4 regions of the Alcanivorax xiamenensis genome follow, and region 3 is predicted to be linked to each of the others. Evidence: predicted binding sites of a transcription regulator. Region 3 holds the regulator's gene; each other region holds the start of a gene.
What was found. Region 3 encodes sigma-54, which starts transcription at its own class of promoters, with help from an activator protein. Its sites were predicted from a motif close to TGGCACNNNNNTTGCTNT; they were not measured.
Positions count from the first base shown of each region.

Region 1 (7,615 bases), on a different contig from region 3:
CACCACCAATTGCTGGCCCGGTTCGTCACAGATGGCGGCCACCAGCTCGAAGTGCAAACCTGGCCGGTCGGCCAATGCCGCTACCCAGTAATCGCGCAGTGCCGCCTTGCCCTGAATACGGCTGGTGCCGACGTAGGGCTCGGCCACCGCGCTGATGAACACCGCGTCGTCGCTGAAGGCGGACACGACCGCTTCCACATCCCCCCGGTTCCAGGCGGCGATCCAGTGGTCGGCGTGTGATTGCAAATCAGCGTGAGTAAGACGGTCTGGCATGGAACCTCCGGGCAGTAATCAGCAGGGAAATCCGAGTATGGTGCCTGGCGGGAATGGCCGTCACGGTACAGATGACGGCCGTTTGCGCGGTACTGATCAGGACGTGCCTTTGCGGCGGCCCGTCCCGCCAGCCAGCACCGCCATGGCCAGGGCCACCAGCAGCGTGGGCCAGACACCGGCCACCATGAAGGGAGTGCGGCCCTGGCGCGGCTGATATTCGCTGATCAGTACGCCGCGTTCGAATTGCGGTAATCGGTCACGTACCCGGCCATGCGCGTCGACCACCGCCGTGACACCGTTATTGGTACCGCGCAGCAGCCAGCGCCCGGTTTCCAGGGTGCGCATGCGGGTCATCTGGAAATGCTGCAAGGGTCCGGCGGAGTGGCCGAACCAGGCATCGTTGCTGATGGTCAGCAGCACATCAGCATTGCCGGTGCGCTCCGCCACCTGGGCCGGATAGAGCATCTCGTAGCAGATCGCCGGCGCGATCTCCTGACCCAGGGCGAACAGGTTGGGCTGGGCGGGGCGGCCCGGCGTGAAGCTGGACATGGGCAGATCAAAGAAGGGAATCCAGCCGCGGATCAGGCCCTCCAGCGGCACGTATTCGCCGAACGGAACCAGCTTCTGCTTGTGATAAACACCATCGTGGCCGGTGCCCACCACCGCCACGCTGTTGTGGTATCGCGGTGGGTAGGTGCTGGCATCGCGCCAGGGCAAACCACTGACCAGGGCACCGCCCCTGGCGGCGATCCGTTCGCCCTCGCCATCCACGAAGCCGCGAATATCCTGATAGAACTCGATCATCGCCGACTCCGGCCAGATCACCAGGGTGTCCTCCGGCAGATCGGCGCTAAGCGAGTGGTAGATCTTCTGGGTCTCGTCGCGCATGGTGGCCAGCCACTTCAGGTCCTGCGGGATGTTGCCCTGCACCAGAGCCACCTGTTGCGACGGACCGGAAGGGTGGGTGAAGGCATGGCGGCCGGCCAGCAGGGCCGCCGTCACCAGAATCAGTACCACCGCCACGGCCGCTCCGGCGCTGACCCGTGGCCGGGCCAGATCCACCACGGTGGCGGCGGCCAGCACCAGCGTCAGAGTGAGGGCCCAGACGCCGCCCAGCGGCGCCAACCCGGCCAGTGGCGTATCGATGGCGGCGTAACCGGCATAGAGCCAGGGGAACCCGGTCAACAGCCAGCCACGCACCCAGTCCAGCACCAGCCAGGTGCCGGCGAACACCATGGCGCGGGTGCCGCGCCGCTTGGTGAACCAGAAAGCCAGCCCATAAAACAGGGCCAATCCCATGGCGAACACGGCGGTGAATGGAATCGACATCCATAACGGCATGAAGCCGTAATCGGTCATTGAAACGTGCAGCCAACTGATTCCAAAGCCGAACATGCCGACGCCATACAGCCAACCCGCGGCAAAGGCCCGCCCCGGAGTTGGCGACCGCACCAGGGCGGTATAACCGAGAGCGGCGCTGACCAGCACCAGTGGCCACAGATCGTAGGGGGCAAAGGCGAGGGGAAACAGTAGCCCCGCGATCAGGGCGAGCAGCAGGTTGGGCATGGTTGTCGGCGATCCCCAAATGAACTCGGAAACAGGGCGTAACGGTTGGCCCCAGCATAGTGAGGCCACGTTATACGCAAATTAATCGCCTTGCGCCATGGGGCCCTGTCTCTGAGTTGGTATGGAGCTTGCAACGCTTGGGGAACCTTTGAAAAACACCTCGTCATCCCGGGCTTGACCCGGGATCCCCCTCTGGAGGGCGCATCACTCCGTAGCGGGAGATGCCGGATCGAGTCCGGCATGACGTTTTTTCCGAGGCTTGTTAGCAGGAGAGTGTGCCGTGACAGGAGAGATACCGTGGATAAACAGCAAATGACCGACCTTATTGTCACCGCCAAGGCAAAGCGGGGACTGACCTGGGAAAAGATGGGCGAGGACCTGGGGATGTCGCCGGTATGGCTGGCGTCCGCCTGCCTTGGCATGAATGGCGCGCCGCCGGAAAAAGCCATGGCGATCACCGAGTACCTGGGGCTGGACCAGGGCGTGGCCAGGGCATTGGAAGCGTTTCCCACAAAAATCTGGGACCAGACCGTGCCGACGGACCCGTTGATCTACCGGTTCTACGAAATCGCGGGGGTTTATGGCACCACGCTGAAAGAGGTGATCCAGGAAAAATTCGGCGACGGCATCATGAGCGCCATCGACTTCACCATGGAAGTGGACAAACAGGAAGACCCCAAGGGAGACCGTGTGGTGGTGACCATGAACGGAAAATTCCTGCCCTACAAGCATTGGTGACGGGGAGGGCGGTCAGGTGAGAAAAGGGCCTGACCGGCCTCCGGCCTTGTTGGCGCCTTGCCGTGCCATAAAAAAATGGTATATAAGCTGCTTGTGCATCATTAAATGCGATCGGAAAGGGCCCGGTGGGGCCCGTTGAGAGACAAGACGCATGAATCTCAAGCAGCTTCGCGCGCTGGTCGCGGTGTTCGAGGAAGGCAGCTTCTCCGCCGCCGCCAGCCGTCTGAATATCGTGCAACCGGCACTCAGCCAGCAAATCATCGGTCTTGAGAGGGAACTCAACGTTCAGTTATTCGAGCGCACCAATCGTGGTGTCACGCCCACGCCTTACGGTCAGCGGCTGGTTAACCATGCCCGTCTGATCCTGCGGCAACTGGAGATCGCCCGGAACGACCTGAGAACCTCCATGGAGTCTGAACCGGCCGGGGAGGTGATCATCGCCCTGCCGGTGACGGTGACGCCCTTTCTGGCGCCGCGCCTGCTGGCCTGGCTGGAGGAACACTATCCGCTTATCCGGCTGCACATCGTCGAGGGGCTCAGTTCGGAAAGCGGTCATGTGGTGGAAACCGGCAAGGTGGAACTGGGGGTCAACCCCAACGCCGCGGAACTGGACGACGTGGAATCGATCCCGGTGCTGCGTGAGTACTTTTATCTGATCGGCGCGCCGGAACTGGTGGGGCCGGAAACCGGCGATATCGATCTGGCGGACGCGGTGGGCCGTCCGCTGATCCTCGGCGACCGCACCCACAATATGCGCCGTGTGATCGATGAGCACGTGGTGGCCGCTGGCGCCCAGTTGAACCTGCGCTTCGAGCAGAACGGCCCGAAAACGTTGACCTCGGTGGTGGACCAGGGCATGGCCTGCATCATCGCCAACCTGCCCATGCCGCTGCCGGACAATCGTACCCATCCGCGTCGGGCGCGGCGCATCGTCAATCCTCTGGTGCAGCGCTTGATGACCGTGGCCTGGCCGCGCAAGCGTCCCCTGTCGCGCCCGGCCGAGCGGGTGCGCGACGGGCTGATCGCCTTGATGGTGGAGGCGGCCCGGGCGGGCGACTGGCAGGCGGAGGTGGTGCTGCCCGAGGAGCAGATGCCGGCATTAAAAAATATGATGTCAGATATCGTGAAATAATATTTTTTTCTCCTGAGAGGCCCTCGTACTCTGCTTGGAACGTTTTGGGCCCTTGGCCCTCCGTGCAAAAAGAAAACTGGGCGAGCTGCCCGTGGAGAGCAGAATGAGACTAATAAGACACTGCGCAGCCGCCGTTCTGGCGGTGTGCACCCTGACCGCGATGACCATGTCCCCGTCGGCGACGGCGGACGACTGGCCATCCAAACCGATCACGCTGCTGGTGGGCTTTTCCGCCGGTGGCGGCGCCGACACCCTGGCGCGATTGATGGCCCGGGCGCTGGAACAAGACCTGGGTCAGCCGGTGGTGGTGGAGAACAAGGCCGGCGGCGGCGGCGTGGTGATGGCCACCCTGTTGCAGCGGGCCCCGGCGGACGGTTACACCATCGGTTTCACCTCGGATTCCACCTTCGATGCGCTGCCGTTCATCGTGCGCACCGCCTACCAGCCCGACGACTTCGATTATCTGGCCACCGTCACCGAGCTGCAGAACGCTCTGGTGGCCGGCGCCAGCGCGCCGTTTTCCACCTGGGAAGAGATGCTCGCCTATGCCCGCGAACAGGGCGGCCTCACCTTTGGTTCGCTGTCGCCGATTACCACCAAGTTCGCGGAACGTCTGGCCAAGCAGGAAGACATCCGCGTTCGTATCGTGCCGATCAAGGGCGGGCGTCAGATCATCACCGATGTGATGGGGCGCCACCTGGACGTGGGCTGGAGTGCCGGCGTGCACCAGGCCTATCTGAACGACCAGGGCGTCAAGGTGATCGTGGCCATGAACAGCGAACGCCTGCGCACCTCCCCGGATGTGCCCACCATTCGTGAGCAAGGCTATGACCGCAGCTACACCAGCTATTTCATGCTGGCGGCGCCCAAGGGCATCCCCGGGCCGGTCCGCGAGAAGCTGCTGGCGGCGATTCGCAAGGCGGCCACCTCCAAGGACGTGGCGAACCTGGCCGAGGAAAAGATGAAGTTCCCCAATGTGGTGCTGCCGGCGGAAAAACTGACCCGCTTTATCCAGCTCCGCAGCGCCGATAACGAGCGCGAATTCTCCGAATAATCACCGCGTTTTCGCGAGGCAAAGCTGTCATGAACGCTCGGATCGTGGATCTGTCGGCGGGGGTGCTTGTCACCCTGGCCGGCCTCTTCACCCTGTTCTATCTGATTCCACAACACATCAGCCCGAGTCTGGGCTTTGGTTTGTCGCCACGGGCCTTCCCGTACCTGTGCGCCACCGCGGTGACGGTGCTGGGCGTGGCGCTGGTGATCTTCAGCGCCCGCGATCGGGCGCTGGCGGAGCGGCCCGCTCCGGTCAGCCGCGCGGCGCTGAAGCGGCTGGTGGTGGTGCTGGCGGTGCTGACGCTGGTGCTGGCGCTGATGCAATGGGTCGGCTTTCTGGCGGCGGCGGTGGTGGCGGTGGCGTTGTTGATGCTGCTGATGGGCGAACGCCGCTGGCTGCCCATCGTACTGACGTCCGTGGGCTGGAGCCTGTTTCTCTGGGTTCTGTTCGATCGCGTGCTGGGCACGCCCCTGCCTTAGGAGACTCCCATGGAAACGATACTCGCCGGTTTCTCCGACGCTTTCACCCTGAGCAATGTGCTGTTCGTCCTGCTGGGTATATTGGTCGGTCAGCTGTTCGCCGCCGCGCCTGGCGTCGGTTCGCTGATCGCCATCACCATCGCCGTGCCCTACACCTTTTATATGAGTCCGGTGGCGGCGCTGGGTTTTCTGATCGGTATCAACAAGGGCGGCACCATCGGCGGCGCGGTGTCCGCGATTCTGATGAATACTCCGGGGTCGCCGGAGGCCACCGCCAGTACCTTCGACGGTTATCCCATGACCCGGCAGGGCAAGGCGCGCAAAGCGCTGAGGGCGGCGCACTTTTCCTCGGTGACCGGCGACACCCTCAGTGATCTGGTGCTGATCTTCGTGGCCGCGCCGCTGTCCATCGTGGCCATGAAAATGGGGCCGCCGGAAATGGCCGCCGTGATTCTGGTGGCTCTGGTGATCATCGCCGGTCTGGTGGGCAACTCCATGATCAAGGGGTTGATCGCCGCCTTCCTCGGCCTGTTCATGAGCCTGGTGGGCATGGATCAGAGCACCGCCGCGGAGCGGCTCACCTTCGGTATTCCGGAGCTGATGGACGGCATTTCCATCACCGCCGCCGGCATCGGGGTGCTGGCGCTGGGCGAGATTCTCCGCCAGATCGTGTTCTCCGACAGCCTGCCGCGCCTGGACCAGAAAAACAGCGAATCGGTAAAGTCCGGTGAGCCCTTCACCTGGCAGGATTTCCGTACCATTCTGCCCACCATTCTCCGTTCCACCCTGATCGGCACCGTGATCGGGGCGATCCCGGGGATCGGCTCCAGCGCCGCCGGCTTCCTCGGTTACACCGCCGCCAAGCGCGCCTCGAAAAACCCGGAGCGCTTCGGCAAAGGCGAGATTCGCGGCGTGGCCGCCTCGGAAGCGGCCAACAGTTCGGTGGTGGGCGCCAACTTTATTCCGCTGCTGTCGTTGGGCATTCCCGGCAACGTGGCGGCGGCGATCATTCTCGGCGCCTTTCTGATCCACGGTCTGACACCGGGGCCGCAGCTGTTTTCCGAGCAGCCACGGCTGGTCTACTCGCTGTTCGCGGTGATGCTGATCGGTGATCTGCTCAACCTGATCACCGGTTTGTTCACCATGGGCCTGTTCGCCCGGGTAATCCGCATTCCGCTCACCTACATCATTCCCTGTGTGGTGGTTCTGTGTATCACCGGCGTGATCGTGGCCGACAGCCTGTTCGACGCCTGGCTGTTGCTGGGCATGGCGGTGGCCGGCTTCTTTATGCGCATGCTGAATTTCTCGTTCGTCACCTTCATTATCGGCTATGTGCTCGGCCCCATGTTCGAGGAAGCGTTCGGTCAGGCCATGATCATGGCCGACGGTGATCCGATGTACCTTTTGCAGCGTCCCATTGCCTGCGTCTTTATCGTGCTGGCGGTGGTGGTTTTGATCAGTTTGCTGAGACAGCACCGCCGCGCCGGAAAAGCCGAGGCCATCATCAAATAAGCGCTGATTTCCGTCTCCCTATGGGCTGGCCGGTCTCGCATGGGCCGGCCTTTTTTTTTGAAAAAAGAAAACAAAAAGCGCGCTTTTGTTAAAAAGAAATGTGATGGCAAGAATCATAAAATAATATTTTTCAATGCATTCGCCCTTGGCCATGATTTTTGAATGATTCGCCGCCGTTTGTCGCGGCCATTCGAATAACAGGAACAGGGAGAAGGCAGTGAACCTTGGTCATCTGGTGACCCGCAGCGCACGCTATTGGCCGGACCGTCCGGCGGTGGCGGACCGTCATCGCCGGATCAGCTACCGGCAGCTTGAAGAACGCTCCAACCGGCTCGCCAATGCATTGCTCGGGCTGGGCCTGGAGGCCGGTGACCGGGTCGCCCTCTACAGCCTCAACCGCGTCGAGCTGGTGGAAGCGGAAGTGGCGCTGTACAAGGCGGGGCTGGTAAAGGCCCCTCTTAATGCGCGTCTGTCCACCGAGGAAGCCCTGCACGTACTGGAAGACGCCCAGGCGCGGGTGCTGATGGTCGGGCCGGAACACGCCCCGGGGATTCTTGAACGTCGCGACGACCTGCCGGTGGTGGAGCAGGTGGTGGTGATCGGCGCCGATGGCGCGGAGAGCTTCGAGGCGCTGCTGGCCAAGGGCGACGCCGCGCTGCCGTCGGTGCGGGTGGACCCGGATGCGCCGGCGGTGCTGCATTACACCTCCGGTTCATCCGGTCGCCTGAAGGCGGCGGTGCAGACGTTCAATAACCGGCTGGCGTTGGTGCGCAAATCGCTGATGCTGCCGGAAGGCCGCTTCGCCCAGGACGAGGTGCTTGGCCATGTTGGCCCGGTGACCCACGCCAGCGGCATGCAGAT
Region 1 covers NZ_AQPF01000004.1:202,217-209,831, forward strand. Annotated here, with positions in the region: gene A6D6_RS04975 (nuclear transport factor 2 family protein) at 1-273, opposite strand, end outside; gene lnt (apolipoprotein N-acyltransferase) at 370-1,839, opposite strand; gene cynS (cyanase) at 2,137-2,577, shown strand; gene A6D6_RS04990 (LysR family transcriptional regulator) at 2,729-3,709, shown strand; gene A6D6_RS04995 (tripartite tricarboxylate transporter substrate binding protein) at 3,813-4,763, shown strand; gene A6D6_RS05000 (tripartite tricarboxylate transporter TctB family protein) at 4,793-5,242, shown strand; gene A6D6_RS05005 (tripartite tricarboxylate transporter permease) at 5,252-6,754, shown strand; gene A6D6_RS05010 (acyl-CoA synthetase) at 6,972-7,615, shown strand, end outside.
Region 1: a site for sigma-54 is predicted at 1,957-1,974, ahead of cynS (cyanase). Genes of this name have one in related genera too.

Region 2 (7,615 bases), on a different contig from region 3:
CGATTCCACTTTACGCAGCAGGGTGGCCCAGTCGTTCACTTCCACTTTGATCCGCAGGTGCGGATGCTCACTCATCAAGGTGCCGAGCACGTCCGGCAGCAGGATGGCGGAAGGGTAGGAGCCAGCGCCGAAGCGGACCTCACCCATCTCGTGATTTCGGATCAGGTCGGCGTCGCGGCGCAGGCCCCGGGCTTCGAACAGCACCCGCCGGGCACGGTTGATCAACTGCTGACCGGCGGCGGTGGGGACCACACCCTGGGAGGTGCGGTCGAACAGGCGAATGCCCAGCTCGTGCTCCAGATTCTGGATACCACGGGTCAGGGCGGGTTGGCTCAGGTGGGTGCGTTCCGCGGCTTTGACGAAGGAACGTTCCTCAGCCAGGGCCACCAATTGTTCCAGTCGACGCAGATTCATTGAATGCGATAAATGCATTGATTTGATAAATGTTATGCATTTGTAACATTGAGGGAGCCAGCGTACAACAGGGCGCACCCTGCCAGCCCGGAGAATCCCATGTGTGATCAATCCAAGCCCGCTCAGCCCGCGACCATCGCCTGTAATCATGGTTGGCGGGATCGTCTGCCGTTCGAGGACAGAACCGATTTCGAGAACGCCCGGCGCGGTTTTATCGCCACTTTCGATGGCGATGAGGTGCGTCGTGAGGATGGCCGGGTGGTGTGGGATTTCCGTGCCTATGATTTCCAGGAAAGCGAGGAAGCGCCGGACACGGTAAACCCCAGTCTGTGGCGGCTGGCGCGTCTGAACAACCACACCGGTCTGTTCCAAGTGTGTGAGCGTATCTATCAGGTGCGCGGTTTCGATCTTTCCAATATGAACATCATCGAAGGCGACAGCGGTCTGATCATCATGGACCCGCTGGTCAGCGCCGAGGTCGCCAAGGCGGGACTGGAAGTGTATTACCAGCATCGCCCGCACCGTCCGGTGGTGGCGGTGATTTACACCCACAGCCATGTGGATCACTTCGGCGGTGTTAAAGGGGTGATCAGCGAGGAGGAAGTACAATCCGGCCAGGTGCGGGTCTATGCGCCGGAAGGATTCATGGAAGAAACCGTCAGCGAAAACGTCTACGCCGGTCCGGCCATGCGCCGCCGCGCCCAGTACATGTATGGCGGCTTGCTGCCCAAGGGGCCGCGCGGTCAGGTGGACGCGGGCCTGGGCAAGGGCACGTCCCGGGGCACCGTGACCCTGATCGCGCCCACCAATGACATCAGCGAGGCGTTCGAAACCCATACCATCGACGGTGTGGAAATCGAATTCCAACTGACCCCGGGTACCGAAGCGCCGGCGGAAATGAATCTGTACTTCCCGCAATGGCGGGCGTTGTGCGTGGCCGAGAACGCCTGCCAGTGCATGCACAACATTCTCACCATCCGGGGCGCGCTGGTCCGTGATCCGCGCATCTGGTCCTACTATCTCGGCCAGACCCTGGCCCGTTACGGGGATCGCAGTGATGTGCTGTTCGCGCAGCATCATTGGCCTACCTGGGGGGCGGACAATATCCGCGAGTACCTGGCTGATCAGCGTGATATGTACGCTTTCCTCAACGACGAGACCCTGCGGCTGCTCAACCATGGTCTGACGCCGCTGGACATCGCCGAGCACATCAAGAGCCTGCCGCGGCCGCTGGCGCAACGCTGGCATGCCCGCGATTACTACGGCTCGGTGAGCCACAACGTGCGCGCTGTTTATCAGCGCTACATGGGCTTCTATGACGCCAATCCGGCGCACCTGAATCCGCTGCCGCCGGTGGACAGTGCCCGCCGCACCATTGAATGGATGGGCGGTGCCGACGCGGTATTGGAAAAGGCCAGAGCGGAATTCGAGCGCGGTGAGTATCGCTGGGTGGCGGAAATCGTCAATCAGGTGGTGTTCGCGGATCCGGATAACGCCGAAGCCAAGGCATTGCAGGCGGATACCCTGGAGCAACTGGGCTATCAGTGCGAGAACACCACCTGGCGCAACGCCTACCTTACCGGGGCCCAGGAACTGCGCAAGGGCGTCAAGCGGGTACCGAGCGGACAGGCACCGGATCTGGTGCGGGCGTTGACGCCGGCGTTTTTCTTTTCGCTGCTGGCGATCCGGCTGGACAGCGAAAAGGCCGCGTCACAGCCGATGACCCTGAACTGGCACTTCCCGGATCTGGGCCAGGACTTCGCCCTGACCGTTCGCAACGGCGTGCTCACCTATCTGGAAGGGCACCGCCATGATGAGGCCGACGCCAGCGTCACCATGGGCAAGCCCGACCTGGATCAGGTCGGGCTGGGCAAAGTGACGCTGCCGCAGTGCATGCAGGACGGTCGGCTGGCGGTGGCTGGGGATCAGGCCAAGGTGGCAGCGTTGTTCGGCATGCTCGACCAGTTCCAGTCTTCCTTCAATATCGTTACCCCGGCGACGCTGGGGTAACCAACCGCTACGGCTGATCCGATTGCGCGGCGCGCTCCAGCGCCGCCACCTGCTTTTCCAGCGCCTCCAACTTCTCGCGAGTGCGTTCCAGTACCCGCTGTTGCACGTCGAATTCCTCCCGGCTGATCAGGTCCAGCCGCGCCAGTGCTTCACCCAGTACTGCCCTTATACTGTGCTCCACATCGTCGCGAAGCCGCCCCGGATCCCCGGGCAGGCGCCGCTGAATGTCGGCCATTAGTCGATCGATAAAGGGTTGGCTTTGCATGGCCGTAGGCTCCACTATGCGTTCAGTCGGCGTGATGGTATCACTCCAGGTCGGGGTTGTGCGGCACTGACTGCCGTGCCCCAAAATGGAACGCGCCCCAAGTCGGCGCACTATTATACCGCAGCGGAGTCGGGGCGTGACCCGCGTCGGCGATGTAACCCTTTGAGAAAGCGTGACTTTTTAAAACTGGCATGGGTCGTGCACTAGATGGGACAGAGCGTTCGCGCAAGTGGATGGATCGGGAACCAAAGAGGGGCCTGAAACGAAACGGACGTTACCGGACGCGTTAAGAGCGTTGAGGAGATAGCAATGAAACTGGTTACAGCCATTATCAAGCCGTTCAAATTGGATGATGTGCGTGAAGCACTGTCCGAGATCGGTGTTCAGGGCATCACCGTTACCGAGGTCAAGGGTTTCGGTCGCCAAAAGGGGCACACCGAGCTCTATCGTGGTGCGGAATACGTTGTCGACTTCCTCCCCAAGGTGAAGATCGAAGTGGCCATTGCCGATGGCAGCCTGGACCAGGTGATCGAAGCCGTCACCAAGGCCGCCAACACCGGCAAGATCGGTGACGGCAAGATTTTCGTCACCAACCTTGAGCAGGCCATTCGCATTCGTACCGGTGAAACCGGTGAGGATGCTGTTTAAGAAGTTTTAGAACGTGTGTTGAATCGACCCATGCCAAGGCTTCTGGACACGTTTTTATTTCTCGGAGGGTTGCAACGTGGAAAACCAAATCTTTGAATTGCAGTACGCCATCGATACGTTTTATTTCGTGATCTGTGGTGCACTGGTAATGTGGATGGCCGCGGGCTTCGCCATGCTGGAGGCGGGCCTGGTACGCGCCAAGAACACCACTGAAATTCTGACCAAGAACGTGGCGTTGTTCGCCATCGCCTGCACCATGTACATGGTGTGCGGCTACGCCATCATGTACGACGGTGGCATTTTCCTGAAAGGCATTACTGACTTTGATCTGGGCGGCGTATTGTCCGCTTCCGCGGAAAACGGATTCGACGGTGATTCCGTCTACTCCGGCGCGTCCGACTTCTTCTTCCAGGTGGTGTTCGTGGCCACCGCCATGTCCATCGTCTCCGGTGCCGTGGCGGAACGGATGAAGTTGTGGGCGTTCCTGCTGTTCGCCGTGGTCATGACCGGTGTGATCTATCCGCTGGAAGGTTCCTGGACCTGGGGCGGCGATGACGTGTTCACGATGTACAACCTGGGCGACCTGGGCTTCTCCGACTTCGCCGGTTCCGGCATCGTGCACATGGCCGGCGCCGCCGCCGCCCTGGCTGGTGTGCTGCTGCTCGGCCCGCGTAAAGGCAAGTACGGCGCCAACGGGCAGATCAACGCGATTCCCGGTGCCAATCTGCCGCTGGCGACCCTGGGGACCTTCATCCTGTGGATGGGCTGGTTCGGCTTCAACGGCGGTTCCGTGCTGAAACTGGGTGACGCCGCCAACGCGCACTCCGTGGCCGTGGTGTTCATGAACACCAACGCCGCCGCCGCCGGTGGCGCCATCGCCGCCCTGATCGTGGCCCGTATCCTGTTCGGGAAGTCCGACCTGACCATGTTGCTCAACGGCGCCCTGGCCGGTCTGGTGGCGATTACCGCCGAGCCGTCCACGCCAACGCCGCTGCTGGCGACCCTGTTTGGTGCGCTCGGTGGTGTGCTGGTGGTGTTCAGCATCGTCACCCTGGACAAGCTGAAAATCGATGACCCGGTGGGCGCCATCTCGGTGCACGGCGTGGTGGGTCTGCTGGGGCTGCTGCTGGTGCCCTTGACCAATAGCGATTCAAGCTTCTCCGGCCAGATCATCGGCGCCCTGACCATCTTCATCTGGGTGTTCGTGGCCAGCCTGATCGTCTGGGGCATCCTCAAGGCGGTGATGGGGGTTCGTGTCACCGAGGAAGAAGAGTACGAAGGGATGGATCTGGTGGACTGCGGCATGGAAGCCTACCCGGAATTCGTGAAAAGCTGATCGATCACCTTCCGGATGAAAAAGGGCGCCCATGGGCGCCCTTTTTTTGGTTCATGATCCGTGCCCGGTCCTGAATGGAGAGAACACGTTAAATCCGCCTTGGAGGGATAAATTCAGAGACCGCTACAACGCCGCTGTGGGAAGCTTGCTGGCAAGCGAATGGCCAACGGCCCGGAGAGCATTCGCGGCCAAGGCCGCTTCCCACAGCGGCATTGTAGCATGATCTGTTGCTGGCGAATGGCGGCATACCAGCGAGCTTGCAAGGCACCATGGAATCTCCCACGGCAGCTTCGTAGCCCTTATGTCATGCGTTTGACCACCGCCAACGGCAGCACTTTCATGGCAAAACCCAGCGGCGCCCAGGGCCAGCGTGGCACATAGGCCTTGGCCGATTCTTTTTCGATCGCGTTCACCAATTGCTGGCAGCCGGTTTCCAGATCGACGATAAAGGGCGCGTTTTTCACCTGAGCGTTGATGTCGGTGCGGATGTAGCCGGGATAGATCGTGCTTACTTTGATCGGTTTGCCGAGCATTTCCATGCGCAGGCCCTCGGCCAACGCGGCCACGCCGGCCTTGGTGGCGGAGTAGGTGTTGATGTTCTTGCGCAGTCCGCGCAAGGCACTCATGGAAGACACCACCACCAGATGGCCGCTGTTCTGTTCGCGGAAGATTTCCATGGCCGCCTCGCACTGAGCCAGGGCGGCGACGAAGTTGGTCTCGGCGGTCTGGCGATTGGCGTGGAAATGACCGGTGCCCAGCGGCTGTCCCTTGCCGATGCCGGCGTTGACGATGACCCGGTCCAACTGACCCAACTCCGCCTTGAAGGCGCGGAACACCTCGAACACCTGCTCGTAGTTGTTCACGTCCAGTGGTTGGATCGCCACGGTGATGTTTGGGTGCGCCTGTTCCAGCTCGTTTTTGAGAGCTTCCAGTTTATCCAGGCGCCGGGCGCAGAGCGCCAGGTCGCGGCCCATGGCGGCGAAACGCCGGGCCATGCCCATGCCCAGTCCGGAACTGGCGCCGGTAATCAGAATGGTTTTACGGTGCGGCATCGGGAGTCCTTATACGCCTGATGTGCCGGTGGTGGCTTGCGAAATCGCTGTAGCCCCCTGTGGGAAGCTGCTTCAGCAGTGAATCGCCTGCAAGTGACACTGCTGATTGCGGAGCTGCGAATGAGGATGGTGCCGTTAACCGTGACGGCCCGCCAGTCCCCGCGGGCCTTTTCGTGCCTTTTCACAGCAGTCAGCGATAAGTCAGCAGTTCGCCGCGCAGGTGCAGGTGTTCGTTGAGCGTGGCCAGGCGCAGGCGGCCGGCATTGACCAGCAGACGGGTGACGCTGGTGTTGACCAGGCCGCGATTGAAGGTGATCAAGGCGTCGTCGGCCAGTTCAAGCAGGTGCTGTATGGCCACGCTGATGGCGCCGCCAGAGGTGAACACCAGGGCGGAATCGCCGCGTTCCAGGCCATTGGCCAGGCTGTAAAGCGACGCCAGAACCCGCTCACGGAATGCCGGCCAGGTTTCCTTGTAGTCGTCTTCGTTGCGCTGCCAGCGTTGCAGGGCCTCCTCGAAGCGAGCCTGGAAGGCGCGCCGGGGATTGGGCTGCTCGGCCAGCCAGGCGGACAGTGCCTGATGATCGGCGGACTCCGGCCAATGCACATGCAGCAGACTCTTATGGTCGTACTCGTCGAAACCCTGATCGGTCTGCCATTCCTTCGGCAGAGCCATTTGTTCCAGTGTCGCTTCGGCGGTTTCCCGGTGCCGGCGCAGCGAGCCGCATACCGCCTGGGGGGCGCCCAGGTCCTGCTCGCTCAGATGGCGGCCGAGGATCCGGCTTTGTTCCCAGCCGTTATCTGACAGGGCGTCATAATTCTCCGCGCCAAAGCTGGCCTGGCCGTGGCGGATCAGATAAATCACAGGCATTGCGTATTCTCCCGGGGTCCGCGGGCGCCGGTGCCAGCGAACACAGCAACCATTGACCTCATGCTAGGTATCGGTTTTCAATAAATCGAATGAATATTTGAAATAATTCCGGATAAAACCCATGCATGTTTCGCGCTTCGATCTGAACCTGTTCGTGGTGTTCGACGCCATCTATACGGAAGGGTCCCTGACCCGGGCGGCACGGGTGCTCAACCTTACCCAGCCGGCGGTGAGTCACGCCCTGGCGCGCCTGCGGGAGCGCTTGGAGGACCCCCTGTTCGTGCGGCAGGGCGCGCGCATGGTGCCCACCAGTCGGGCTCGGGCCATGGTGACCCCGGTGCGTCACGCGCTGGGTGGCTTGCAGCGCTGCCTCAGCCATGAAGGGGGATTCGATCTTGGCGAAGCGGAGCGCACGTTCGTGCTCGGGCTGCGGGATGGTCTGGAAGGGTGCCTGTTGCCGCCGCTGATCTCCGCGTTGGTGGACGAGGCCCCAGGCATCCGTTTGCAGTCGATGACGGTGCCACGCCGGCAACTGGCCACGGAGCTGGCCAGCGGGCGCCTTGATCTGGCCACCGATATTCTGCTGCCGTTACCGGAGTCGGTGCAGCATCGGAGGGTCATGCAGGGGCCGCTGGTGGTGATGATGCGTGCTGGTCACCCGCTGGCCGGAAATCTTGATCTGCCGGCGTATCTGGCCGCCCAGCATGTGCTGGTGTCGTCCCGCCGGGAAGGGCCGGGCATGGAAGACTTCGGGCTTTCCCGGTTGGGTTACCGGCGTCATATCCGGCTGCGCTGCCAACATCACCAGGCCGCTTTGTCCACGGTAATGGGCTCCGATCTGCTGCTGACTCTGCCTGAATTGCTGGCCCGCCGCCTGGCACCGAAAGGCGCGCACACCGAGCCCTTGCCGGTGGACATTCCGGGGCTGGAATTACATCTGTACTGGCATCGGGATCAAAGCGCCGACCCCGGCCACAGCTGGTTGCGGCAGAAGGTCATGGCGGTTATGGAACAACTGTCTG
Region 2 covers NZ_AQPF01000064.1:4,749-12,363, reverse strand. Annotated here, with positions in the region: gene A6D6_RS20055 (LysR family transcriptional regulator) at 1-414, opposite strand, end outside; gene A6D6_RS20050 (alkyl/aryl-sulfatase) at 514-2,424, shown strand; gene A6D6_RS20045 (accessory factor UbiK family protein) at 2,432-2,689, opposite strand; gene glnK (P-II family nitrogen regulator) at 2,999-3,337, shown strand; gene A6D6_RS20035 (ammonium transporter) at 3,414-4,673, shown strand; gene A6D6_RS20030 (SDR family oxidoreductase) at 4,973-5,725, opposite strand; gene A6D6_RS20025 (histidine phosphatase family protein) at 5,916-6,593, opposite strand; gene A6D6_RS20020 (LysR family transcriptional regulator) at 6,715-7,615, shown strand, end outside.
Region 2: a site for sigma-54 is predicted at 2,877-2,894, ahead of glnK (P-II family nitrogen regulator). Genes of this name have one in related genera too.

Region 3 (7,615 bases):
CTTGGCGTGGCCAATGCGCTGGGTTCAAACATCGCCAATCTGGGACTGGTGCTCGCACTGACTCTGCTGTGGCGCCCCGTGCCCTGCCCCGACCACAGCCGCCGGCAGGTGCTGAGCGCTTGCTTGCTGGTCACGGCCCTGGCCGGAGTGGTGCTGATCGACGGCCACCTGACCCGCACCGACGGCGTGGTCCTGCTCCTTGGCCTGGCGACGCTGGCACTGATAACGTGGCACCGCAAAACATCACCACCACAGCCGCCACCGTCACAACGGGATCGGAGCCGGCGTCACGACTTGCTGCTGTTTCTTGGTGGTTTGGTGCTGCTTCTGATCAGCGCCCGGACACTGGTCTGGGGCGCCACGGAAGTAGCCCGGCAGATGGATGTCGGCGAAGCCCTGATCGGCCTGACCCTGGTGGCGCTTGGCACCAGCCTGCCGGAACTGGCCACCTGCCTGGCGGCCACCCGTCGCGGGCACGGCGATCTGGCCCTGGGCAATGTGCTCGGCTCCAACATTCTCAATTTGCTGATGGTACTGCCGATGCCCGCCCTGCTTGGCCCCGGCGCACTGGCCGATCCCGCTCTGCTGGATCGCGACTACACGACACTGGTACTGCTGACCCTGATCATGACCTTCGGCATGGCGCTGGCGGTGCGCCGCCCTCTGGGGCGTGGCACCGGTCTGGCACTGTTCGGCGGATACGCGGTCTATTTGACGGTGCTCTGGCGCAGCCTGATGGATGCCGGTGTATAATCGGCGGCTTCATCAGGCTCCGCCGACAAATCCTGGCAGCGGACCGGGCCGCGACCGTGAAGGGAGATTCCATGCCTTACAACTTCATCGCCACCGCGCGCCGTGTACTGGACGAGGAAGCCCAGGCGGTGGCCGCGCTCAGTGCGCGCGTGGATAAGGATTTCGAAAACGCCTGCGAGCGCCTGCTCGCCTGCACCGGTCGCATCATCGTCACCGGCATGGGCAAAAGTGGCCATATCGGCACCAAGCTGGCGGCCACCCTGGCCAGCACTGGCAGCCCGTCGTTTTTCGTGCATCCGGGCGAAGCATCCCATGGCGATCTGGGCATGATCACCAGTGAAGACGTGGTGCTGGCACTCTCCAACTCCGGCGAGACCCAGGAAGTGCTGACCATCATCCCGGTGATCAAGCGCAAAGGCAGCGGGCTGATCAGCATGACCGGCCGCCCGGAATCCTCCCTGGCCCAGTTATCCGATGTTCATTTGAACGTGGCGGTTAAGGAAGAGGCCTGCCCGCACAATCTGGCGCCCACCTCCTCCACCACCGCCGCTCTTGCCATGGGCGATGCCCTGGCCATAGCGCTGCTGGAGGCGCGCGGGTTCACCCCGGAGGATTTCGCCCTCAGCCATCCCGGCGGCAGCCTGGGACGCCGGTTGCTGCTCAAAGTGGACGATGTCATGCACGGCGAGGAACAGTTGCCGGTGGTCAACGCCAGCACCCCACTGACCGATGCGCTGCTGGAAATGACCCGCAAGGGCCTGGGCATGACCACGGTGGTGAACGACGACGGCAAACTGATTGGCATCTTTACCGATGGCGATCTGCGCCGCACTCTGGAGAAAGGCGTCGATGTCCGTGTCGCCGGCATTCGCGACGTCATGTCACCACGCCCGGTCACCATCCAGCCTGGCCGTCTGGCGGCGGAGGCATTGCAACTGATGGAGACGCGCAAGGTGAACGGTCTGATCATTTGTGATGACCAGCAGCGTCCGATCGGCGCACTCAACACCCAGGATCTGCTGCGCGCGGGGGTAATGTAATGACGCTCGGGGTAAAACCGGAACAGGCTCTGCGCCTGCGCCTGATGGCTTTCGACGTGGATGGCGTGATGACCGATGGCCGCCTCTATTACGGTCCGGATGGCGAGATACTGAAAACCTTCAGCACCCTGGATGGCCATGGGCTGAAAAAACTGGCGGCCAGTGGCGTGACCCTGGCCATCATCACCGGCCGCGACTCCGCCATGGTGGCCCGCCGCGCCCGGGACCTGGGCATCAAGCACGTGATCCAGGGCCGCGAGGACAAAGGCGTGGCCCTGTCCGCGCTGGCACAACAGCTCGGCCTGAGCGCCGCCGAGATCGGTTACATGGGCGACGATGAACCCGACGTGCCGGCACTGGAATGGGCCGGACTGGGCTTCGCCCCGGCCAACGCCCACGCGGTGGCCCGCACCGAAGCCCGTGGTGGCGAAGGGGCGGTGCGGGAAGTGTGTGACAGCCTGCTGCGACTGCGGGAGGGGCAGTGAGACGGCCCGGCCTGCTCAGCGCCAGCGGCGTCATTCTGCTGGGATTGATCGTGATGATGACGCTGCATGAGTGGGGCAACCCGCTGGAGGGCGACAACGAAGCGTTCCTCAGCGCGCCGGCCATCACCGCCGAAAACATCGTTGCCCGCCAGTTCAATCGCGACAGCGGCGAGGTGGAATACCGGCTTCTCGCCGACAACCTGGAACAATACGAACGTGAAGCGCTGACGCTGCTCACCGGCCCGGACCTGAGTCTGAACAACGGCAACAACCAGTGGACCATCCAGGCGGACAATGGTGAAGTACGCGACAACGGTGACCTGATCGTGTTCGAAAACAATGTCGAGGCGGTCAGCAAGAACAACGGCGTCACCCTCGACACCCGGGAGCTGCACTACCTGAGCCGCGATCGCCAGGTTTCCGCCCCGGACACCGTCACCATGCGACACAGCGAAGGCAGCACCCGGGCGGGCAGCATGGACGCGGATCTGGATACCGGGCGCATGACTCTCAAGCAAGGAGTAGTAAGTGAATTCAAAGGACCCAAGCCCTAACGGTCCGGTGCACGGCCCACTGCGCCGCCTGCGCGTGGTCATGGCCGCCGCCCTCCTGGTCCCGGCACTGGCCGTGGCCCAGTCCGGCGCCGAAGGCCCGGTGGAGGTCAGTGCCAACCAGGCCGTGTTCGAACGGGACGCCGGCACTGGCGTATACCGGGGCGACGCCGAACTGATTCAGGGCAACCGCAAACTCAACGCCGACGTCTTGCGCCTGTTCACCGAGAATGAGCAACTGGTGCGAGTGGAAGCCACCGGCAGTCCAGTGCGCATGCGCGAAGGCAAGGACCTGAACGCCCACGCCGACAAGCTGGTTTACGACCTCAAACGCCGCCGCCTGATCCTCACTGGCAACGCCTATGTGCAGCATCAGGGCAATACCTTCGAGGGCGCACGGGTGGAATACGACCTCAACTCCCGGCGCATGGACGCCAGCAGCGAGGGCGACAAACGGGTGCGGCTGGTGATTCCGGCCACGAACGCCTCCCAGGCACAGAATGGCGACGACGAAACGTCGCAAAGCAAGCAGACCGGCCAGGATCAGGGCGATGACAATACCCAATCGCCCACCAGCGAAACCCCGGCCTCCACGCCGGCGAGCCCCCCCAGCAACACGGAGAGCCCCTGACCATGGCGAAACTGAATGCCCGCCAACTGGCCAAAAGCTACAAGGGGCGCCGGGTCATCGAGGACGTCTCCCTGGAGGTGGAAGCGGGCCAGATCGTCGGCCTGCTGGGCCCAAACGGTGCCGGCAAGACTACCTGTTTCTATATGATCGTCGGGCTGGTGGAAGCGGACGCCGGGCGCATCGAGATCAATGGTGAGGACATCACCCACCTGCCCATGCACGGACGCGCCAAGCGTGGCATCGGCTATCTGCCCCAGGAGGCGAGCATCTTCCGCCGCCTGACCGTCGAGCAGAACATCATGGCGATCCTCGAAACCCGCAAGGAACTGAGCAAAACCGAGCGCGAGCAGGAACTGAACAACCTGCTCGAGGAATTTCACATTACCCATATCCGCGACAGCATGGGCATGAGCCTGTCCGGCGGTGAGCGGCGGCGGGCGGAAATCGCCCGTGGCCTGGCCACGGACCCGGCGTTCATTTTGCTGGATGAGCCGTTCGCCGGGGTGGACCCGATCTCGGTGAATGACATCAAGGGCATTATCCGCCACCTCAAGGATCGCGGCATCGGCGTGCTGATCACCGACCACAACGTGCGCGAAACGCTGGATATCTGTGATACCGCCTATATCTGCAGCGCCGGCCACATCATCGCCGAGGGCGATTCCCAGACCATCCTCGGCAACCAGCAGGTCCGCGACGTCTATCTGGGTGCGGACTTCCGGCTTTGACTTATCAGGAGAACCGCTGGCGCCCCATAAATTGCTGGCACGCTTACACGCAACACGCTGGCACGCCAAGTCCAAGACCTGAAAATGTCATGCCGGACTTGATCCGGCATCGCCCTCCGGCAACACCCGGCATTTGGAGCCGCCATCCATGGCGGCCGCCCCCACAATCGCGGGACACCAGTGACTCTCTTCATACTGGAAGGAACCACGATTCTCCTTACTCTTTTTCAATTGCAATTTCAACATTGGCATACATATTGCTTAAATGGATTGCTAAGCGTTGAAAGACGCTGCTATTCTGCCGCCTTGGCGATTCACCAGACCACCAAGGCAGTATGAAACCGAGTCTACAACTCCAGATCGGCCAGCAACTCACCATGACGCCGCAGCTGCAACAGGCGATTCGCTTGCTGCAGCTGTCGACGCTGGACCTGCGCCAGGAAATCCAGCAGGCCGTGGAAACCAACCCCCTGCTGGAACTCGAGGAGGGAGGCGAAACCTATACCGAGGATGACTCCCCCGCCGACGAGGATTGGGAAGCGGAGGAAATGGACCTCGAACGGGACCAGGCCCTGGACGATCTGGTGGAAGGGCCGGTGGAGAGCGACAGCGAATGGGACGACCTCTATGTGGGGCAGTCCGGTTCCGGCTCGGGCAGCGGCGAAGACGATGACGCCGACGCCTGGCAGCAGCGCCACGTCGCTCCGGTCACCCTGCAGGACCATCTGCTCTGGCAACTCAATCTCAGCCCGATGAGCGACCGGGACCGCGTCATCGCCGGTATCCTCATCGACGCCCTCGACCACCGCGGCTACCTGTCCCTGCCCCTGGATGATGTGATCGGCACCGCCGAGCGGCAAATCGCCGACGCCGATGATCCGGTGGAGGAAGACGAAGTGGTGGCGGTCCTGCATCGGCTGCAACAATTCGACCCGGTCGGTGTGGCCTGCCGTGACCTGGCCGAGTGCCTGGGCGTGCAACTGCGACAGCAGGCCGCCGACACGCCACACCTGGACACCGCCACTGCCCTGCTTGAGCACCTCACGCTATTGGAGAAGCACGACTATGCCGGGCTACGCCGGGCCATGGGGGTGACGGAAGGCGAACTCCTCGATGCCCTGGCGCTGCTGCGCACCCTGGACCCCGCCCCGGGCGAACACATCGGCGGCGAAGTGGCGGAATACGCGGTGCCCGACGTGGTGGTGCGCCCTTTCCGTGGCGGCTGGCGGGTGGAACTGAACGAGGAGGTACTGCCCAAGGTCAACCTGAACGCCCAATACGCCCGTCTGGCCCGCCGCACCGAGGGCGAGGACGGCCAGTACCTGCGCAACTGCATGCAGGAGGCACGCTGGTTCCTGAAAAGCCTGCAGAGCCGTAACGACACTTTGCTGAAGGTGGCGCGCCGCATCGTCGAGGTGCAGCAGGACTTCTTCCACTATGGCGAGGAAGCCATGAAACCGCTGGTGCTGGCCGATATCGCCGAGGCGGTGGAAATGCACGAATCCACCATCAGCCGGGTCACCAATCAGAAGTTCATGCTCACCCCCCGCGGGGTGTTCGAGCTTAAATATTTCTTTTCCAGTCACGTGGACACGGAAGGCGGCGGTGAATGTTCTTCCACCGCCATTCGTGCCATCATTAAGAAGCTGGTCGCCGCCGAGAACCCTCGCAAGCCGCTCAGCGACAATAAGCTGGCCAGTTTGCTTAATGAGCAAGGGATCAAGGTGGCGCGCCGGACCGTCGCCAAGTATCGAGAGGCGATGCGAATCCCGTCTTCCAGCGCTCGCAAACGCCTGGTTTGACGACGCGGGAAACGGCTTGTAACCCGGGCCTGGGGCCAGGGTTAAATAACGAGGCAAAGGAGCCAGCTATGCAAATCAACATCAGTGGCCATCACCTGGATATCACCGAAGCCCTTCGTGACTATGTGGACGACAAGTTTTCCAAGTTGGAACGGCACTTCGACCAGATCACCAGTATTCAGGTGATTCTGTCTCCGGAGCCGAAGACCCACAAGGCGGAATCCACCATCCACATTTCCGGCGCCGAAGTCTTCGCCACCGCCGAGGCTGGTGACATGTACGCGGCTATTGATGCCCTGACCAGCAAGCTGGATCGTCAGATTCTCAAACACAAGGAGAAGACCGTGAGCCGCAAGCACGGTCACTAAGCGGATCTATGCGAGTACGAGAACTCCTCACCGAGGACCGCACCCATAACGGTATCGAGGTGGGTAGCAAAAAACGTCTTCTGGATCAGGTTGCCGAACTGGCCGCGGCCAGTTGCGGCGACCTCGGAGCCCAGGAGGTGTTCGATGCACTGGTGGCCCGGGAGCGCCTGGGCTCCACCGGTATCGGTGAAGGTATCGCCATTCCCCACTGCCGACTCGGACGCTGCGAGCAGGCGGTGGGCCTGCTGCTGAAACTGGCCGAACCGGTGGACTTCGATGCCGTGGACGGCCGACCGGTGGATCTGGTGTTCGTTCTGCTGGTGCCTGAACAAAATCCCGAGCAGCACCTCAAGACCCTGAGCCACCTGGCCAACCTGTTCAACGACGAGGATTATCGGCGTGAACTGCGCCAGGCAATGGACGATCACCAGCTTTACATTACCGCCGTGGAGTCCGAGGCCGAATTGCGCCTGGCTTCATAAGCTACGACAGGGCCCGCGCGGCCGGTTTTCCCCGGCCCGGGCGTCTTTTGGGGGAAGAAAGCGGCAATCGCCATGAAACTGACCATTCTCAGCGGCCGGTCCGGATCCGGTAAAACCACAGCCCTACAGGCACTGGAAGACCATGGCTATTATTGCGTGGACAATCTGCCATTGGGTCTGCTGCCGCAACTGGCCGGGCAGTTGGATGATGAAGACCGGGTACTGGAGCGGGTCGCCGTCGGGGTCGATGCCCGCAACCTGCCGAGACAACTGCTGGCGTTCCCCTCCACCCTGGCGGAGTTACGCAAGCTGCAGGTGGAAACGGAAATCATCTTTCTCGACGCCGATCACGGCACCCTGCTCAAACGCTTCAGCGCCACTCGCCGCCCCCACCCGCTCAGCGGCGATGATCGCACCCTGGCCGACGCCATCGCCTATGAAGCCGAACTGCTCGCCGACATCCGTATGCGCGCGGACCTGGTGATCGACACCAGCACCCTGGATGTCCATTCCCTGCGCAACCAGATCCGTCAGCGGGTCGCCGGCCGCAATGTCCGCCTCTCGTTGCTGATCCAGTCGTTCGGTTTTAAGAATGGCTTACCCAACGACGCCGATTTGGTCTATGACGTGCGCATGCTGCCCAATCCCCACTGGCACGGTGATCTGCGCGCTCTGACCGGTCGCGACGACGAGGTGGCGGCCTTCCTGCAATCTCATCAGGAAACCGAAGATTTGATCGACGATATTTTCCAGTTCCTGGTTCGCTGGCTGCCCA
Region 3 covers NZ_AQPF01000002.1:136,245-143,859, forward strand. Annotated here, with positions in the region: gene A6D6_RS02170 (calcium/sodium antiporter) at 1-753, shown strand, start outside; gene A6D6_RS02175 (KpsF/GutQ family sugar-phosphate isomerase) at 825-1,793, shown strand; gene A6D6_RS02180 (KdsC family phosphatase) at 1,793-2,278, shown strand; gene lptC (LPS export ABC transporter periplasmic protein LptC) at 2,275-2,832, shown strand; gene lptA (lipopolysaccharide transport periplasmic protein LptA) at 2,807-3,460, shown strand; gene lptB (LPS export ABC transporter ATP-binding protein) at 3,463-4,188, shown strand; gene A6D6_RS02200 (RNA polymerase factor sigma-54) at 4,524-5,990, shown strand; gene hpf (ribosome hibernation-promoting factor, HPF/YfiA family) at 6,059-6,358, shown strand; gene ptsN (PTS IIA-like nitrogen regulatory protein PtsN) at 6,367-6,840, shown strand; gene rapZ (RNase adapter RapZ) at 6,913-7,615, shown strand, end outside.

Region 4 (6,530 bases), on a different contig from region 3:
CGCCATTCGCAAGAAGGACAAGGACAAAAACAAGCGCAATAATGCGCTTTGGGTCGCCGAGCAGCTGGGTATCAAGCTGCATATCGTGGATATTTCGGAGGAGTACAAGGATGTGGTACTCAATCCGAAACACGGCTACGGCGCCAATCTGAATCCCTGCCTGGACTGCAAGATCTTCATGGTCAACAAGGCCTCCCTGATGCTGAACAAGGCACGGGAGCTGGCCGGCGAGAAGGGGTTCGACTTCATCATCACCGGTGAGGTGGTGGGGCAGCGCCCCAAGAGCCAGCGCAAGGAAACCATGCCGATCATCAGCCGCGAATCCGGCGCCGATGACCGCCTGCTGCGTCCGCTCAGCGCCAGGAACCTGCCGGAGACCCTGCCGGAGCGGGAGGGCTGGGTGGATCGCAGCCAATTGCACGACTTCTCCGGCCGTAATCGCAAGCCGCAAATGGCACTGGCCAAGCGCTTTGGCCTGGATGACTTCGCCCAGCCCGCCGGCGGCTGTTGCTTCCTTACCGATGAGTCCTATTCGCGCAAGCTGGCGGATCTGTGGCAAGCCCGTAACGAGCGCCGCTATGAACTGGATGACATCATGCTGCTGAAGGTGGGGCGGCATATCCGTCCGGCGCCGCACTACAAGCTGATCATCAGCCGTGAAGAAGGGGAGAACCGCTTCCTGGAAGGGTATCGGTATCAGTTCACCAGCATCACCACGTCGAGCTGCCCCGGTCCGCTGGCCCTGATCGACGGTGAGCTGGCATCCGATGAGGAACTGCGCCAGGCGGCCGCCATCGTCGCCCGTTATTCCAAGGGGCGAACCGATGACGAGGTGGTGGTGGAAGTGCGCGATCCCAGCGGCGTGGCTCGCCAGTTACCGGTGTGCCCGGCGACGCCGGATCAGGTGCCACAGGAATGGATGGTATAACCATGAGCCATCATGAATTGGACGCCCGCCGGTTGCTGTGTCCGATGCCGGTGATCAAAACCCAGAATCAAGTGAATGCGCTTCAACAAGGCGATACCCTGACGGTGATCTGCACCGATCCGGGGGCGCTCAATGACATTCCCGCCTGGTGCCGGATCAATGGTCATGCGGTGCTGGAGACCCGGGAAGAAGGTCATGAGGTGCGGGTGACGCTTGAGATTGGGGAGCCTTCGATTGCACTGTAATGGTGCGTTCTTGTCATGCATGCACAGTATTGGTGCTTTCATGCCGGGTATGCCGGCCGATTTCGGGGCGTTGCGGCCCGAATGCGCTAAAAAAGGGCTGGCACGTAATTTGCTCACCTATTGGCATGCGGGGCCGAGTGCCCGAGAATAGCGGCTTCGAGTGGTCGGCCCGCCGATACCACTGAATGCCAGACACATACCCGTTCCAGGAGGACGTTCTACAATGTCTGAAAAGACGCTGAAGCTGATCAAAGATAACGACGTGAAGTGGGTCGATCTGCGTTTTACCGATAGCCGGGGTAAGGAGCAGCACGTCACCATTCCGAGTTCGGAAGTGGACGAGGACTTCTTCCAGGACGGCAAGATGTTCGATGGTTCTTCCATCGCTGGCTGGAAAGGTATCAACGAGTCCGACATGATCATGATGCCGGACGACAGTTCCGCGGTGATCGATCCGTTCACCGACGTTACCACCCTGAACCTGCGTTGCACCATCGTCGAGCCCTCCACCATGCAGGGCTACGAGCGCGATCCCCGCTCCGTGGCTCAGCGCGCCGAGGAATATCTGAAGTCCACCGGCATCGCCGACAGCGCCCTGTTCGGTCCGGAGCCGGAATTCTTCGTGTTTGATTCCGTACAATGGAAGTCCGACATGTCCGGCGCCATGTACAACATCTACTCCGAAGAAGCGGCCTGGGTGTCCGCCGATGAGTTCGAGAAGAACAACATCGGTCACCGTCCGGGTGTGAAAGGTGGCTACTTCCCGGTACCGCCGGTGGATTCGCTGCACGACCTGCGTGCCGCCATGTGCGCCGCCATGGAGCAGATGGGTCTGGAAATCGAAGTGCACCACCACGAAGTGGGCACCGCCGGCCAGTGCGAAATCGGTGTTGGCGCCAACACCCTGACCGCCAAGGCGGACGAGGTGCAGATCCTCAAGTACTGTGTCCACAATGTGGCGCACGCCTATGGCAAAACCGCCACCTTCATGCCCAAGCCGCTGATCGGTGACAACGGTTCCGGTATGCACGTGCATGTGTCCCTGGCCAAGGACGGCAAAAACCTGTTTGCCGGTGACAGCTATGCGGGACTGTCCGAGGAAGCGCTGTACTTCATCGGCGGTATCATCAAGCACGCTCGCGCCATCAACGCCTTCACCAACGGTTCCACCAACTCCTACAAGCGTCTGGTACCCGGTTTCGAAGCACCGGTAATGCTGGCCTACTCCGCCCGCAACCGTTCCGCTTCCATCCGGATTCCGTGGGTGAACAGCCCGAAAGCCCGTCGTATCGAGGCGCGCTTCCCGGATCCGTCCGCCAACCCGTACCTGTGCTTCGCGGCGCTGCTGATGGCCGGCCTGGACGGCATCAAGAACAAGATGCACCCGGGCGATGCCATGGACAAGGACTTGTACGATCTGCCGGCCGAGGAAGCTCAGGGCATCCCGACCGTGGCTCATACCCTGACCATGGCTCTGGATTGTCTGGAAGCGGACTACGAGTTCCTGATGGCCGGCGATGTGTTCACCAAGGACATGCTGGACGGCTACATCCAGCTCAAGCGTGAAGAGATCGAGCGTCTGAACATGACTCCGCATCCGGTCGAGTTCGACATGTACTACAGCTGCTAAGAATCCCAAGTTCCCGGCAGTTGCAAGGCCCCGCTCCGGCGGGGCCTTTTTTGTGGTTCATGGCGGCATAACGATTGCTGGCACGGAAGGGGGGCTATGAAGCCGCTGTGGGAAGCTTGCTTGCAAGCGAATGGGTTTCCGGGCCCCAAGATTCGCTTGCAAGCAAGCTTCCCACAGCGGCCTTGTAGTAGTTTCCGAGTTTATGTCTCCAAGGCCCACAAAGGGCGGGGCCCATAGTGTGCCCCAGACCCTTTTATCCCTGTTCCGGTGCGGTCAGAATCAAAGCCATGACTCTTGGGGGAGAGGAGGACCGCATGAAAACCACAACCGTTCTGTTGATCACTTTGCTTGGCGTCTGCGCCGCTGTCTGGGTGCGGGCCGGCGATGTGTCGGAAACAGGGGGCGCGATGATCTTTCGTAGTGTCGATGAGCACGGCAACGTGACGTTCACTGACTCGCCGCCGAAGGGACGCGACGCGGAGGCGGTACGCATTGGCCCGACCAATACCGTGCCAGGGCCGCGACAGGAACGGCCGCCGGCCGAGCCGCCGGAGTCGTCGCTGCCGGTTTTCGAGGGCTACCAGCGTCTGGCGATTGTTTCCCCGCGGCCGAACGCCACGGTGCGCAATCCGGAGGGGCCGATCAGCGTGGAAGTAGCGCTGGAGCCGGCGCTTCAGGCCGGGCACCGGCTTGAGGTTCTGGACAATGGCGAACCTTTGGCTGGAACCGCGCTGAGGGATCCGGAGCGGGGCAGTCATGTGCTGGTGGCGCGAGTGCTGGACCAGGAGGGCAAGGAGATCAAACGCTCCGCCACGGTCACGGTGCATGTGCATCGCACCAGCCGATTGCAAAGCGGTCAGGCACCGGCACCCAGTGGACGGGCCGGGATCGGGCAGGCTGCCCAGCGAGGGGGCGCCGCCAGCCCCGGGACCGGCAGTGCTCGCGGAAGTGGCGCGAAGACCGGTTCTCCGGCCTCCGTGGGCCAGCCTGCCAGCCGTGCTCAAACCGTCAAGCCCGATTCCTGACCCTCTTTCCATGATTCGCACCAAATCGGTGCATCCCTTCCGCGTAGTGATTACACTGATTTTGGCCGCCTGGCCTTTTTGACGCCCTTCAGCGGTGCCCGGTATGCCTCATTCCGGCGGTTCTGACGGGTGGCCTGATAATTGCTTGTGCCCCGTTATGGGCCGAATCATGAAGACCGAGAAGGTAATGCACAAACGCTTGCTGGATCACCTGCGTACCGCGGTGATGCTGCTGGATGATGAGCTGCGGGTTTGTTATCTCAACCCGGCGGCGGAGATTCTGTTGTCCACCAGTGCCAGCCGGATCATCGGCCAACTGCTGCCGGACTATTTCCATGATGATGGCAATGCCCGCGACGCACTAAAGCAGTGCATCGAGGACGGTAACCCCTTTACCCGCCGGGAGGCGAAGCTGGATGTGACTCCCGGGGTGCAGGTAACGGTGGACTACAGTATTACGCCGTTACAGGAACCCGGTTATCCGATGGCGCTGCTGGTGGAAATGCAGGGGCTCGACCGCATGCTCAAAATCAGCCGCGAGGAGGCTCTGGTGCACGCGCATCAGGCCACCCGCGCGTTGGTGCGGGGCGTGGCGCACGAAATCAAAAATCCGCTGGGTGGGATCCGCGGCGCCGCGCAACTGCTGGAGCGTGCTTTGCCCAGCCCGGATCTGGCTGAGTACACACGGGTAATCATCGACGAGGCGGATCGCCTGCGTTCAGTGGCGGATCGCATGCTCGGGCCGCGCAAACCGCCGGCGTTCGCCGACGTGAACGTGCACGAATGTCTGGAGCATGTGCGTCAACTGTTGCTGGCGGAATACCCTCAGGGGGTGCGCATCCTGCGCGACTACGATGTCAGTCTGCCGGACATCCCCGCCGACCGTGATCAACTGATCCAGGTGCTGCTCAATCTGATGCGCAACGCGATTCAGGCGTTGTTGGAATCCGGCACCGAGGGCGCCCAGGTCCTTTTGCGCACCCGGGTATTGCGGCAATTCACCATCGGTTCCACCCGCCACCGTCTGGTGCTGCGGGTGGACATTGAAGATAACGGCCCGGGGATTCCCGAAGAGTTAAGGGAAACCCTTTTTTATCCCATGGTCAGCGGTCGAGCCAATGGCTCCGGCCTGGGTTTGTCCATTGCCCAATCCATCATCAGCCAGCACCAGGGGTTGATCGAATGCGACAGCGAACCGGGCCGGACCCTGTTCAGTTTGCTGCTGCCCATGGAGTTACCGGAAGCGAACTTCGCCACCTCGGATTCGGCCTGACAGGCCGGCCGGTGGCCCGATGATGTAGGGAGAGCACAGGCATGACCTCGACCATATGGGTGATTGACGATGACCGTTCCATCCGCTGGGTGCTGGAGAAAGCGCTCAGCCAGGAAGGGTTTCAACTGGCCTGTTTCGAGGATGCGGATGAGGCCCTGAATACCCTGGAAGAAGGTGCCAGGGAGCCGGATGTGCTGATTTCCGACGTGCGCATGCCCGGTACCGACGGGCTGCGCATGCTGAAGATTCTGCAGCGCAAGCACCCGGATCTGCCCGTTATCATCATGACCGCGCACTCGGATCTGGACTCGGCGGTGGCCTCCTATCAGGGCGGCGCATTCGAATATCTGCCCAAACCGTTCGATGTGGACGAGGCGGTGGCTTTGGTGAAACGGGCCATCAAGCACCGTCAGGAAGCCCAGGGCGAAGCGGTGGTGGCCAACGAGGAAACCCCCACCGAGATCATCGGAGAAGCGCCGGCCATGCAGGAGGTGTTTCGCGCCATCGGGCGGCTCAGCCACTCCAATGTCACCGTGCTGATCAACGGCCAGTCGGGCACGGGTAAGGAGTTGGTGGCGCGGGCGCTACACCGTCATTCCATGCGCCGGGAAAAGCCGTTCGTGGCGCTGAACATGGCGGCGATCCCCAAGGACTTGATCGAATCCGAGTTGTTCGGCCATGAAAAAGGCGCGTTCACCGGCGCCAATGCCCAGCGGGTCGGCCGCTTCGAGCAATCCAATGGCGGCACCCTGTTTCTGGATGAGATCGGTGATATGCCGCTGGAGGCCCAGACGCGACTGTTGCGGGTGCTGCAGGAAAACGAGTTCTACCGGGTCGGCGGTACCACGCCGATTCATGTGGATGTGCGTATCATCGCCGCCACCCACCAGGATCTGGAACGGTTGGTGCGCGAGGGCGATTTCCGCGAAGACCTGTTCCACCGTCTCAATGTTATTCGCATCCATATCCCGAAACTGGCGGAGCGTCGGGAAGACATACCGCAACTGGCCGGGTATTTCCTGCAACGGGCCGCCAGCGAGCTGGGCGTGGAGCCCAAGGTACTGCACAAGGACACCGAAAAGTACCTGGCGGCATTGCCCTGGCAAGGTAATGTGCGTCAACTGGAGAACACCTGCCGTTGGCTGACGGTGATGGCCTCCGGCCGGGAGGTGCTGGTGGACGACCTGCCGCCGGAACTGCGCCAGTCAGTGGGACGGCCCAGCGAAGGCGGCGGCGACTGGCAGAAATCCCTGCGCCAGTGGGCGGACCGGGCGCTTGCCCAGGGCGATCGGGCGATCCTGGACCAGGCGGTGCCGGTGTTCGAGCGCACCATGATTGAAGTGGCGCTGCAGCATACCGGCGGCCGTAAGCGCGACGCGGCGGCGTTGTTGGGGTGGGGCCGCAACACCCTGACCCGCAAGATCAAGGA
Region 4 covers NZ_AQPF01000085.1:438-6,967, reverse strand. Annotated here, with positions in the region: gene A6D6_RS21220 (tRNA (5-methylaminomethyl-2-thiouridylate)-methyltransferase) at 1-928, shown strand, start outside; gene A6D6_RS21215 (sulfurtransferase TusA family protein) at 931-1,173, shown strand; gene glnA (glutamate--ammonia ligase) at 1,397-2,803, shown strand; gene A6D6_RS21205 (DUF4124 domain-containing protein) at 3,118-3,828, shown strand; gene glnL (nitrogen regulation protein NR(II)) at 3,998-5,101, shown strand; gene glnG (nitrogen regulation protein NR(I)) at 5,143-6,530, shown strand, end outside.
Region 4: a site for sigma-54 is predicted at 3,959-3,976, ahead of glnL (nitrogen regulation protein NR(II)). Genes of this name have one in related genera too.